2 regions of the Rothia sp. HMSC065C12 genome follow, and region 2 is predicted to be linked to the other one. Evidence: predicted binding sites of a transcription regulator. Region 2 holds the regulator's gene; the other holds the start of a gene.

Region 1 (4,954 bases), on a different contig from region 2:
TGCGCTCGTACTTCCCCTCGGATGATGAGATGCGCGGCGGCACCGTCGCGAAGGCGACCCTGCCCGAGGCTGACGTCACCCTGACCGCGTTCTCCGGCACCTCCGCAACCTTCGACCTGGCGGGTGTGGAGCGAGTCGGCGAGATCAACCTCTACGGCATTTACAACATCTTCAACGCGGCTGGCGCTATGGCGCTGACCCGCGCCGTCATGGGTGAGAAGCTCAACGAAGATAAGCTCATCGCCGAGCTGGCGAAGATTACCCCTGCCTTCGGTCGCGGTGAGACTCTGAACGTGAACGGCCGCCCGTTGCAGCTGCTGCTGGTGAAGAACCCGAGCGGTTTCCGCCTGTCCCTGGCGAGCGCAAACGCTGACGACTACGCCACCATGATCACGATTAACGACCAGTACGCTGACGGCCGTGACGTGTCCTGGCTGTGGGATGTTGACTTCGACAGCTTGAAGAAGACCGGCGTGCAGATGGTTTCGGGTGTGCGTGCCTGGGATATGGCGCTGCGCCTGGAGCATGACGGCGTGAAGGTTGACGAGGTCAACGAGAACCTCGCCGATGCGCTCAAGGGCTTCATTGCCTCCAGCGGGAACGCGCCCATGCGTATTTTCTGCACCTACACCGCAATGCTGGCTCTGCGTGAAGAGCTCGCAAAGATCACTGACGTTGAGAGGGTTTCCTAATGACGGCAACTCACACTTTTGAGGGCACCCCCGCCTCCGGCCCCAATAACGGTAAGACTCTGCGTATTCTGCAGCTGTACCCGCTCGACATGAACATTTACGGCGACTGGGGCAACACCCTGGCGTTGGCTCGTCGCGCGCAGGCGCACGGCTTTGACGTGCAGATTCTGGACCACAACCCCGGTCAGCCTTTCCCGGAAGATGTTGACATCATTCTGGGTGGCGGCGGTCAGGACTCGGGTCAGTCCGTGATTCAGGACGACCTGCACGCTAATGGTGACACGCTGCGCTCGCTGGCTGAGGCTGGCGTGCCGATGCTCGTCATTTGTGGCCTGTACCAGCTGTTCGGCAAGGAATTCCGCACCCGTGAGGGTGAGGTGCTGAAGGGTATCGGCATTTTTGATGCGCACACGGTCGGCGGCGATGACCGCCTGATCGGCAACATTGTTGAGGAGTCTGAAGAGTTCGGCACCGTGATTGGTTTTGAGAACCACTCGGGCCTGACTTACCTGGGTTCCGGCTGCACCCCGCTGGCTACCGTCACCAAGGGTGAGGGTAACAACGTGACCGATACGTATGAGGGTGCGCGCGTGCACAACGTGATTGGCACCTACCTGCACGGTTCGCTGCTGCCGAAGAACCCGAAGATTTCGGACTACCTGATTGAGCAGGCGGCTCAGCGTAAGTTTGGCGAGTTCACGCCGAACACGATTGACGACTCGCTGGTGGAGAAGGCGCGCGCTTCGGCTGCGTCTCGCCCCCGCTAGCCTATTCCTGGTGGTGGCGTGCACTTTCTGAGGTGGTGTGCGCCTCCGCTACGGTATAGTTATGTGAGTACAGTACGGTGCGTGGGACGTTTCGCCGTGCCCGCACGGAGGTTTTGACTAAGGGAGATACGAATGTCCGGTCACTCTAAATGGGCGACTACTAAGCACAAGAAGGCTGCTATCGACGCTAAGCGCGCGAAGGCTTTCGCGAAGTTCATTAAGGCAATTGAAGTTGCGGCACGTATGGGCGGCGCTGATATTGCTGGTAACCCCGCTCTTGACCTGGCTGTGTCGAAGGCGAAGAAGAACTCCGTTCCTAACGACAACATTGACCGCGCAATCAAGCGTGGCGCTGGCCTGACCGGTGAGACCATTGACTACACCGAGATCATGTACGAAGCACGCGGCCCGCAGGGTACCGCTCTGTACATTGAGTGTCTGACTGATAACCGTAACCGTGCAGCGTCTGAGGTTCGCCTGGCTGTGACCCGTAACGGCGGCACCATGGCTGACCAGGGTTCGGTTGCGTTCCTGTTCGAGCGTAAGGGCGTTGCTGAGGTCACCAAGACTGACGGTCTGACCGAGGACGACGTTCTGATGGCTGTTCTGGACGCAGGCGCCGAAGAGGTTCTGGACGAGAGCGATATCTTCACCGTTGTTTCCGCACCGACCGACCTGCCCGAGATCCGTAAGGCACTGGACGAGGCTGGCCTGGAGTACAACAACGACGACCCGGTCTTCCGCCCGACCATGCAGGTTGACCTGGACGCTGAGGGTGCTAAGAAGTTCATGAAGCTGGCAGATGCTATTGAAGAGCTCGACGACGTTCAGAACGTCTACTCGAACGCTAACGTCTCTGACGAGGTTATGGCAGAGCTGGAAGCTGAGTAATCACAGCTGAGTAATCACTCAGGTTCTGATATCTGATGCTTGAAGAAGCCGCTCCTTTAACCGAGCCGCCGCGCGGTGGCTGGTTGGGGGAGTGGCTTCTTAGCGTCTTGGGGACGTTCACGGGCGGTGTCTGTTCTCGTTATGACCGTGCTCGTGGCACGCCCCAGTGCCGGGTGCTAGGATTCTGAAGGGCTAGAATCTAGAGATTCTATAGGGAGTTTGTCGAAAGGGGAGATGATGGCCGCCGCTCAACCTGCCGCACGCGATAGCATGCGTGAAAACCGTACTGCCGCTGCCGTGGAGCGTGTGCCGGGTGCAACCCGCATCATGGGTGTTGACCCGGGCCTGACCCGCTGCGGCTTCTCCATGCTTGATATGACCGCCGACCGTAAGGCGCACTTCGTGAACGTGGGTGTTGCCGGCACGATCCCGGCGGAGTCTCTGGACCAGCGTATTCTCTGGATTTTCAATGCCGCCTCCCACTGGCTCGACACCTATAAGCCGGATGCCCTGGCGATTGAGCGTATCTTCGCTCAGGAGCAGGTGAACACGGTGATTGGTACGGCGCACGCTTCGGGTGCGGTGATTTCTGCGGCGGCAATGCGCGGCGTGCCGGTGTTCTTCCATACCCCCTCGGAGGTGAAGGCGGCGGTGACCGGTAGCGGCCGGGCCGATAAGGCGTCCGTGGGTCGCATGGTGACCCGCATTTTGGGGCTGGATTCCATGCCGAAGCCCGCCGATGCTGCTGATGCCCTAGCGATTGCGATCTGTCACGGCTGGCGTGGCGGCGGCATTGGTTCGGGTATCAACATGGCGGCCCAGACGCAGACTCACCAGGGTTCACGCCCGGCGCAGGCGCCTCGTGGCGGGTCGTTGACTCCGGCGCAGCGTGCCTGGATGGAGGCGGAGGCGCGCGCTCGCCGCTAGAGGTGCCGCCGCTAGAGATGCCTTCGTGGGCTTGTGTGCCGCCTCCTGCTGGCTCGCATGTATTCGCTAAGAAGTTCGAATATATACTTGATTTCAGAAGAAATATTCTAATATACTTGTAGTGTCTCCCCGTCGAATTGGGGGAGTGCGTTCTGTGGGTGCCGGAGTTCCCGGTGCCCTCACACTGCCGCGAGCCTGATTCGGGGCGCGGTGTTGAAAGGTGGAGAGAAATGATTGCATCCCTGACCGGTCGTGTGGCTCAGGTGGGCCTTGATCATGCGGTGATTAACGTGAACGGTTTCGGCATGCTCGTGTACGCTACTGCGCGTACTCTCTCCAAGCTGCGCACTGGTGAGGAAGCTACCGTGCTGACCACCATGATTGTGCGTGAAGAGTCGATGACTCTGTACGGTTTTTCGGAGCCTGCCGAGCGTGAAGTGTTCGATATGATGCTTTCGGTTTCCGGTATTGGTCCGCGTATTGCTCTGGCGGTGTTGAGTGTTCACACTGCCGCTGAGGTGGAGCGCGCCGTGGCGACCGGTGACGATAAGGCGTTCACGAAGGTTCCCGGTATTGGCCCGAAGGGTGCCCGCCGTATTGTGCTGGAGCTTGCCGGCAAGCTGATTCTGAGCGATGGCCAGACCGATGAGCTGCCGCTGAGCCAGGGCATTGTCTGGAAGCCGCAGGTGCTTGACGCTCTCACCTCCCTGGGCTGGAGCGAGAAGGACGCTTCCGCCGCTATTGACGCTTACGTGCAGCACAACCCTGCCGCAGAGACTGAGCCGGTGGGTGTGGCTCTGCGCGGTGTGCTCGCCTCCTTGGGTACTCAGAACACGGTGAGCCGCCACTAAACGGCGCACCCTGTTCGACGTATCCCACTCAAACTTTTGTGAAAGAAGAATTCTATGAGCCAGAATCCCTATGAGCCGCAGCCCGCGGCGTCCCTGGTTTCCGGCGGGTATTTTCCCGGTCAGGTGCCCGGCACTCAGGCGTCTTCAGCTCCCGCCCAGCGCCTGGTGGCGATGGAAGAAGAGCCTGAAGAGAAGATGATTGAGGCGGCACTGCGCCCTAAGTCCCTGGATGACTTTGTGGGTCAGCGCCGTGTGCGTCAGCAGCTGTCCCTGGTGCTGGAGGCTTCGAAGATGCGCGGCCGTAGCGCCGACCATGTGCTGCTGTCGGGCCCTCCCGGTCTGGGTAAGACCACTCTCGCGATGATTATTGCGGCAGAGATGGAGGCGCCGCTGCGCATCACCTCGGGCCCGGCGATTCAGCATTCGGGTGATTTGGCGGCGATTCTGTCCTCGCTGACCCCCGGTGAGGTTTTGTTCCTGGATGAGATTCACCGTATGAGCCGCCCGGCTGAGGAAATGCTCTACATGGCGATGGAAGATTTCCGTGTGGACATTGTGGTCGGTAAGGGTGCGGGTGCGACCTCCATTCCGCTGGAGCTGCCGCAGTTCACCCTGGTGGGTGCGACGACTCGCGCGGGTCTGCTGCCCGGTCCTCTGCGTGATCGTTTCGGCTTTACCGGCCACCTGGAGTTCTACTCGGTGGAGGAGTTGGAGCTGGTGCTTCGCCGTAGTGCGGGTCTGATGGATATGCAGATTACCTCCGAGGGTTTCACGGAGATTGCCGGTCGTTCCCGCGGCACGCCGCGTATTGCGAACCGCCTGCTAC
Region 2 (4,954 bases):
CGTAACGAGCCAGAGTGCCTTCAAGCCAGGAAGAATCCGTCAGCGCCGCACTGGTCACGTTCACGCGGTCCGGATTCAGACTCAGGGCACGCTCCAGACTCTCAGCATTGCGCACACCGCCGCTGACCTGAATACGAACCGGAGCGGAGCCGCGGGCATTCTCTGCACGGACGGCGGCAACCACCTCAGCCAGAACCTCAGTATTCGTGCCGCGACCAAATGCCAAATCAAGGTCAACCAGGTGAATCCAGCGGGCACCAGACTTCACCCAGGTCAGAGCCGACTCAACAGGGTCGAGGCGCTGCTCACCACCGGACAGGGTGCCACCCACCGGGCGCACCGCGTAGCCTTCAGAAATATCAACAGCGGGCAGAAGTTCAAGAACGGGTGCAGACATTAGTTACCTCCCGCAGCAGTAGCGGAGTCTCCAGAAGACAGAGACTCAGAAGACAGGCGACCGGTCACCGCCAGGGACGCAACCCAGCGGCGCATAAACTCCGCCCCCAGCTCGCCAGAGCCCACCGGGCAGAACTGCACCGCCGTCAGCGGACCGTTCTCAACCGCCGCGATATAGGCGGGCTCGGTGACAGTCCAAGTCACCGCCGGAGGGGCAATATATTCAATGCTCTGATCAAAAGCCCACTCAAAAACGCCGTGCTCAGATTTGAAGTGAGCCTCGCCCTCAAGATCCTTGAGCAGCGTACTATCGGCGGACGGGCGCAAAGTAGCAACACCGGGAGTTACCTCGCGGGTAGAAAGCTCCACGCCCTCGCCGGGCCACTCCCCCATGCCCTGCACCTGAACCTGCCCCATCTGCGGATGCTCCACCATAATAGAGTCAAAGAGGCAGCTCAGTGCCGCACCGGCAACCAGCACCGGACGACCACCGGCAACGCGGCGGCCAATCACACGCTCAGCGTCCTTAGCTTTCAGGTCTTCGTACGCCTCAAGAGAGCTCGCACCGCCGGTAACCACCATGCCGTCAGCCTCACGCAGCTGATCGGGCACAGCGGTTACGATCACGTCCGCCCCCGCATCCTGAAGAAGCTTCACCAAGGCGCCACGAGTTCCGGGTTCCCCCAAAACAGCAACCACAGGACGAGCAGTCTGAGCATTCTGTACAGATTCAGTTTCCTGTGCAGATTCAATTTCGGTGAGTGTGGGTTCAACGGGAACAGGCATCGGTGCGCTCCTATTTCATAGGCTCAAGAATTCGGCTCAAGCGCTCTAGCTTGAGAGATGAAGGATTCGGAGTCAAGACATCAACCTCATGCAGAAGCCAACCACACACGGGTCCGTACTTAGCGCTGAGTCTGAGGGATTTCCAGACGCTGACCGGCATCAACAGAGGTGCTGGTCAACGAGTTCAACTCCATAATACGAACCACAGTATCACGGGTGTCACCTTGCGGATTCACCGCCTGAGCAATATCCCACAGGGTCTCGCCGTGCTTGACCACAATGACGGTTCGAGTCACCGAAGCGTTCTCCACGGAGGCAGAAGCCGCCGGGCCAAAGAAGCTAATAGCGCCGAGCACAATCAGTGCCGCCAAGGTCAGCAGAGGCAGGCCCTTCAGAAAACCGCGCACAGTGCCAAGACGACGAATAGAACCGGGAACCGAGCGCAGAAGCTCGCCGCCCTTAGCCAGAAGAACACTCTTCGCACTAGGCGCCTGAGCCGCAGAAGATGCCTGAGTAGAAACAACAGGGGTAGAAACGGCGGGAGCGTGAGCGGGCTGAGCCTCCTGCGCGGGACGGGGTGCATGAGCCGCACGAGAAGAGCGAACAGACTGCGAAGACGCAGGCACACGAGAACGCCCCTGCACGGTGCTGGCGGACACGGTGCTGGCGGACGCTGTGCGGGCGGGGTGAAGTACCACCAAACCTGCCGGAAGGTGTGCAGAAGTGCCGTGAGAAGCAATAGGTGCTGCAGTAGTCATTGTGGTTCCTTTCTCTCAGCTCGCCCGGGGTTGCCCCGCGGGTCTAGCAATGCCGAGCGATACCCGCTCGGAGGTCCTAGTTGAGTGATAACTATGGAGTGGTGATTGTTAGGCGATAACTATTGGGTAGCTAGTCCCTAGTAGTTAGGTCAGAGCATTCGGATGCACCGGGTTGATTTGGGTACCCCAGTTTTGAGCCCCCCATCCCCCGCGCTCTCTCTTCGCCAGATGCTTCCTAGAGCATCCGAGGTAGATCATGCGAAGAGAGAGGCAGAGGATTCGAATACATTCGAACACTCATTCGCTCTCGTCTCCCGGAAGACTCCGGGTCGAATCTTCGAATATTTTTCGAACATTCGCCCGCAAATCCCGAATTTCAGGAGAGATTCAAGAGTATATACGAACTCTTGTTCTAAAGTCTAGCAGAGATGTGCTAAAAATTTCTTCGAGTTTCGAAGAAAAAATCTAGAATATTTGTTTGAGTTTTTCGGTGCAGTGTTCTACACTGGTGTCAAGAGACGTTCCACACGCTCCTGATGAGTCCTACTCACAGCAGGTTTCTGTACCCGTTACAGCTTGGTTCTGTATCGAATGCAGGTGCTGCTGGCTGAGTTTTATAGGGCGGAGGCGCATACTCGTTGCCTGTGTATCGCTTCGGTATCGCTTCGGCACGGATAGAATTCCTCCACCCCCTGACGAGATAAGACCCATTTCGGCAGAACCAAAAAATTTTTAGGACACCATCAGAAAACGTGTGAAGCACCCATCCGTGCCCCGACCGGGATACAAGGTCGGAGTACAGACCGAAGGAAAAGAAATGGCAACAGCACCCCGTCCGGCGCTGACCGCGCGCCAGCAGAAGATTCTTGACGCGATCCGCACCGAGATTGAACAAAAGGGTTACCCGCCGTCCATGCGCCAGATTGGTGACATGGTGGGTCTTGCGTCCCTATCCTCGGTCACTCACCAGCTTGGTCGCCTCGAGACTATGGGCTATATTCGCCGCGATCCCAAGCTCCCCCGCGCCATTGAGGTGCTGGATGAGAACGGCGTCGGCATCCACGGTAGCTCCTCCTCGTCCCTGCCCGAGCTGCCGAACTTCGAAGTTGGCGATGAGGACCTCGTACCCGTTCCCCTGGTTGGACGAATTGCAGCGGGCGGTCCCATCACTGCCGAGCAGTCCGTGGAGGATGTGCTCGCCCTGCCCCGCCAGTTGGTCGGTAACGGCAAGCTGTTCATGCTCAAGGTCAAGGGCGATTCCATGATTGACGCCGCAATCTGCGACGGCGACTGGGTGGTTGTCCGCGAGCAGCACACCGCGGACAACGGCGATATCGTTGCTGCTCTGCTCGACGATGAAGCAACCGTGAAGGTGTTCCGTCAGGTCGACGGCCACACCTGGCTCATGCCGCGCAACTCCAACTACGAGCCGATTATGGGCGACCGCGCAACCGTCATGGGTAAGGTCGTCTCCGTGCTGCGTAGTCTCTAAAAGATGCAGTCTCTAGAGACATAACCGCTAGGCTTTTAGCTCTATATAAAAATCACCCCGGTGACACGTGAATGTTCACGTGTCACCAGGGTGATTTCTATATTTCCAAAGCGGAAGGTGCGGTGCAGCCAGGAATGGAATCCACCCGAGCTAACGCTCAATACTCGCCGAAAGACGAGCCAGCGCGCCAATTACGGCTGCCTTATTCTGGGTCGACCACATCGGCGGCATAGCCTTCATCAAGAAACCGCCGTAACGCTTGGTTGCTACACGAGAATCCAGCACAGCCACCACGCCGCGGTCAGACACCGAACGGATTAGGCGACCGGCGCCCTGCGCCATACGAATCGCCGCGTGGTGAGCAGAAACCGCCATAAAGCCGTTACCGCGGTGACGGTTCACTGCCTCCGTACGAGCCTGCGCAATCGGGTCATCCGGGCGGGGGAACGGGATGCGGTCCATCACCACCAGGCGGCAAGAGTCACCGGGAACGTCCACGCCCTGCCACAGGCTCATCGTGCCGAACAGGCACGAATCGACGTCCTCGCTGAACTCTTCCACCAGAGCCTTGAGCGAAGACTCGCCCTGCAGAAGAATGTTCAGGTCGCTGTGCTCACGCATGTATTCGGCGGCACGCTCGGCGGCACGCTTCGAGGAGAACAGGCCCAGGGCACCGCCTTCCGACGCCTCGCACAGCTCACGCAGACGCTCCAGCTGACCTTCATGCACACCGAATCCCGGAGGTTTCAAATCCCCGGCGACGTACATGATGCCCTGCTTGCGGTAGTCGAAAGGCGAACCTACGTCGATGCTCGTCCAGCGCGGCGCGCCCTCACCCTGCAGTCCCAGGGCACCGGCGGCAACGTCAAAAGAGTCACCCACTGTCAGGGTCGCACTCGTCAGAATCACGGTGCGGTCAGCGAACAGACCGTCACGTAGCTGCAAACCGACGCTCAAGGGGGCGATGTTCAGGGTCGCCGGGTCGGTATCGGAAGCAGCCACATAGCGGCCGTTCTCCCAACCACCCTGACGAGAAATCCACAGCACGTCCTGCTCGCCCGAAGCCTCCAGGATGCGGCTACTCATATCGTGTACCTCAGAGACACGCGAGCGCGCCATCTGCAGGCCGGCGTCAACGTCCTGACCGTCCGGTTTGGTATCGGACAGGGCGGTGCGGGCGGCATCATTGACCGCAGAAATAGCAGTCAAAAGGCGACCGTCCAGGCCCTTCAGCAGGCCTTCGGCAAGACCCTCGAACGCGGTCTCCAAGGTGCCGGCAGCCATTTCCAGTGCGCCGGAATCAGCCTTCGAATGCTTCTTTACGCTACGCGCCGCACGGCGAACCATCGCAACCGTCAAAGAACCAGACACGGCACCGGTCACGCGGTCCACCAGCTCATGAGCCTCATCAATAATGACCGTCTCATGTTCGGGCAGAACCTTCATGCCCTCGAAAGCGTTAATCGCCAGCAGGGCGTGGTTCGTGATGACGATATCAGCTTCAGCGGCACGGCTACGCGCC

Evidence for each region. Region 2 encodes LexA, which represses DNA repair genes until DNA is damaged. Its sites were predicted from a motif close to TCGAACANNTGTTCGA; they were not measured.
Region 1: ruvA (Holliday junction branch migration protein RuvA) is a predicted target of LexA. The motif match lies at 3,353-3,368, and genes of this name have one in related genera.

Annotation. Positions count from the first base shown of each region.
Region 1 covers NZ_KV807678.1:375,502-380,455, reverse strand. Annotated here, with positions in the region: gene HMPREF2836_RS05895 (Mur ligase family protein) at 1-692, shown strand, start outside; gene HMPREF2836_RS05890 (type 1 glutamine amidotransferase) at 692-1,459, shown strand; gene HMPREF2836_RS05885 (YebC/PmpR family DNA-binding transcriptional regulator) at 1,592-2,350, shown strand; gene ruvC (crossover junction endodeoxyribonuclease RuvC) at 2,588-3,277, shown strand; gene ruvA (Holliday junction branch migration protein RuvA) at 3,508-4,128, shown strand; gene ruvB (Holliday junction branch migration DNA helicase RuvB) at 4,300-4,954, shown strand, end outside.
Region 2 covers NZ_KV807670.1:270,820-275,773, reverse strand. Annotated here, with positions in the region: gene HMPREF2836_RS01310 (HisA/HisF-related TIM barrel protein) at 1-397, opposite strand, end outside; gene HMPREF2836_RS01305 (type 1 glutamine amidotransferase family protein) at 397-1,182, opposite strand; gene HMPREF2836_RS09060 (LysM peptidoglycan-binding domain-containing protein) at 1,302-1,940, opposite strand; gene lexA (transcriptional repressor LexA) at 2,758-3,432, shown strand; gene HMPREF2836_RS01290 (ATP-dependent DNA helicase) at 3,583-4,954, opposite strand, start outside.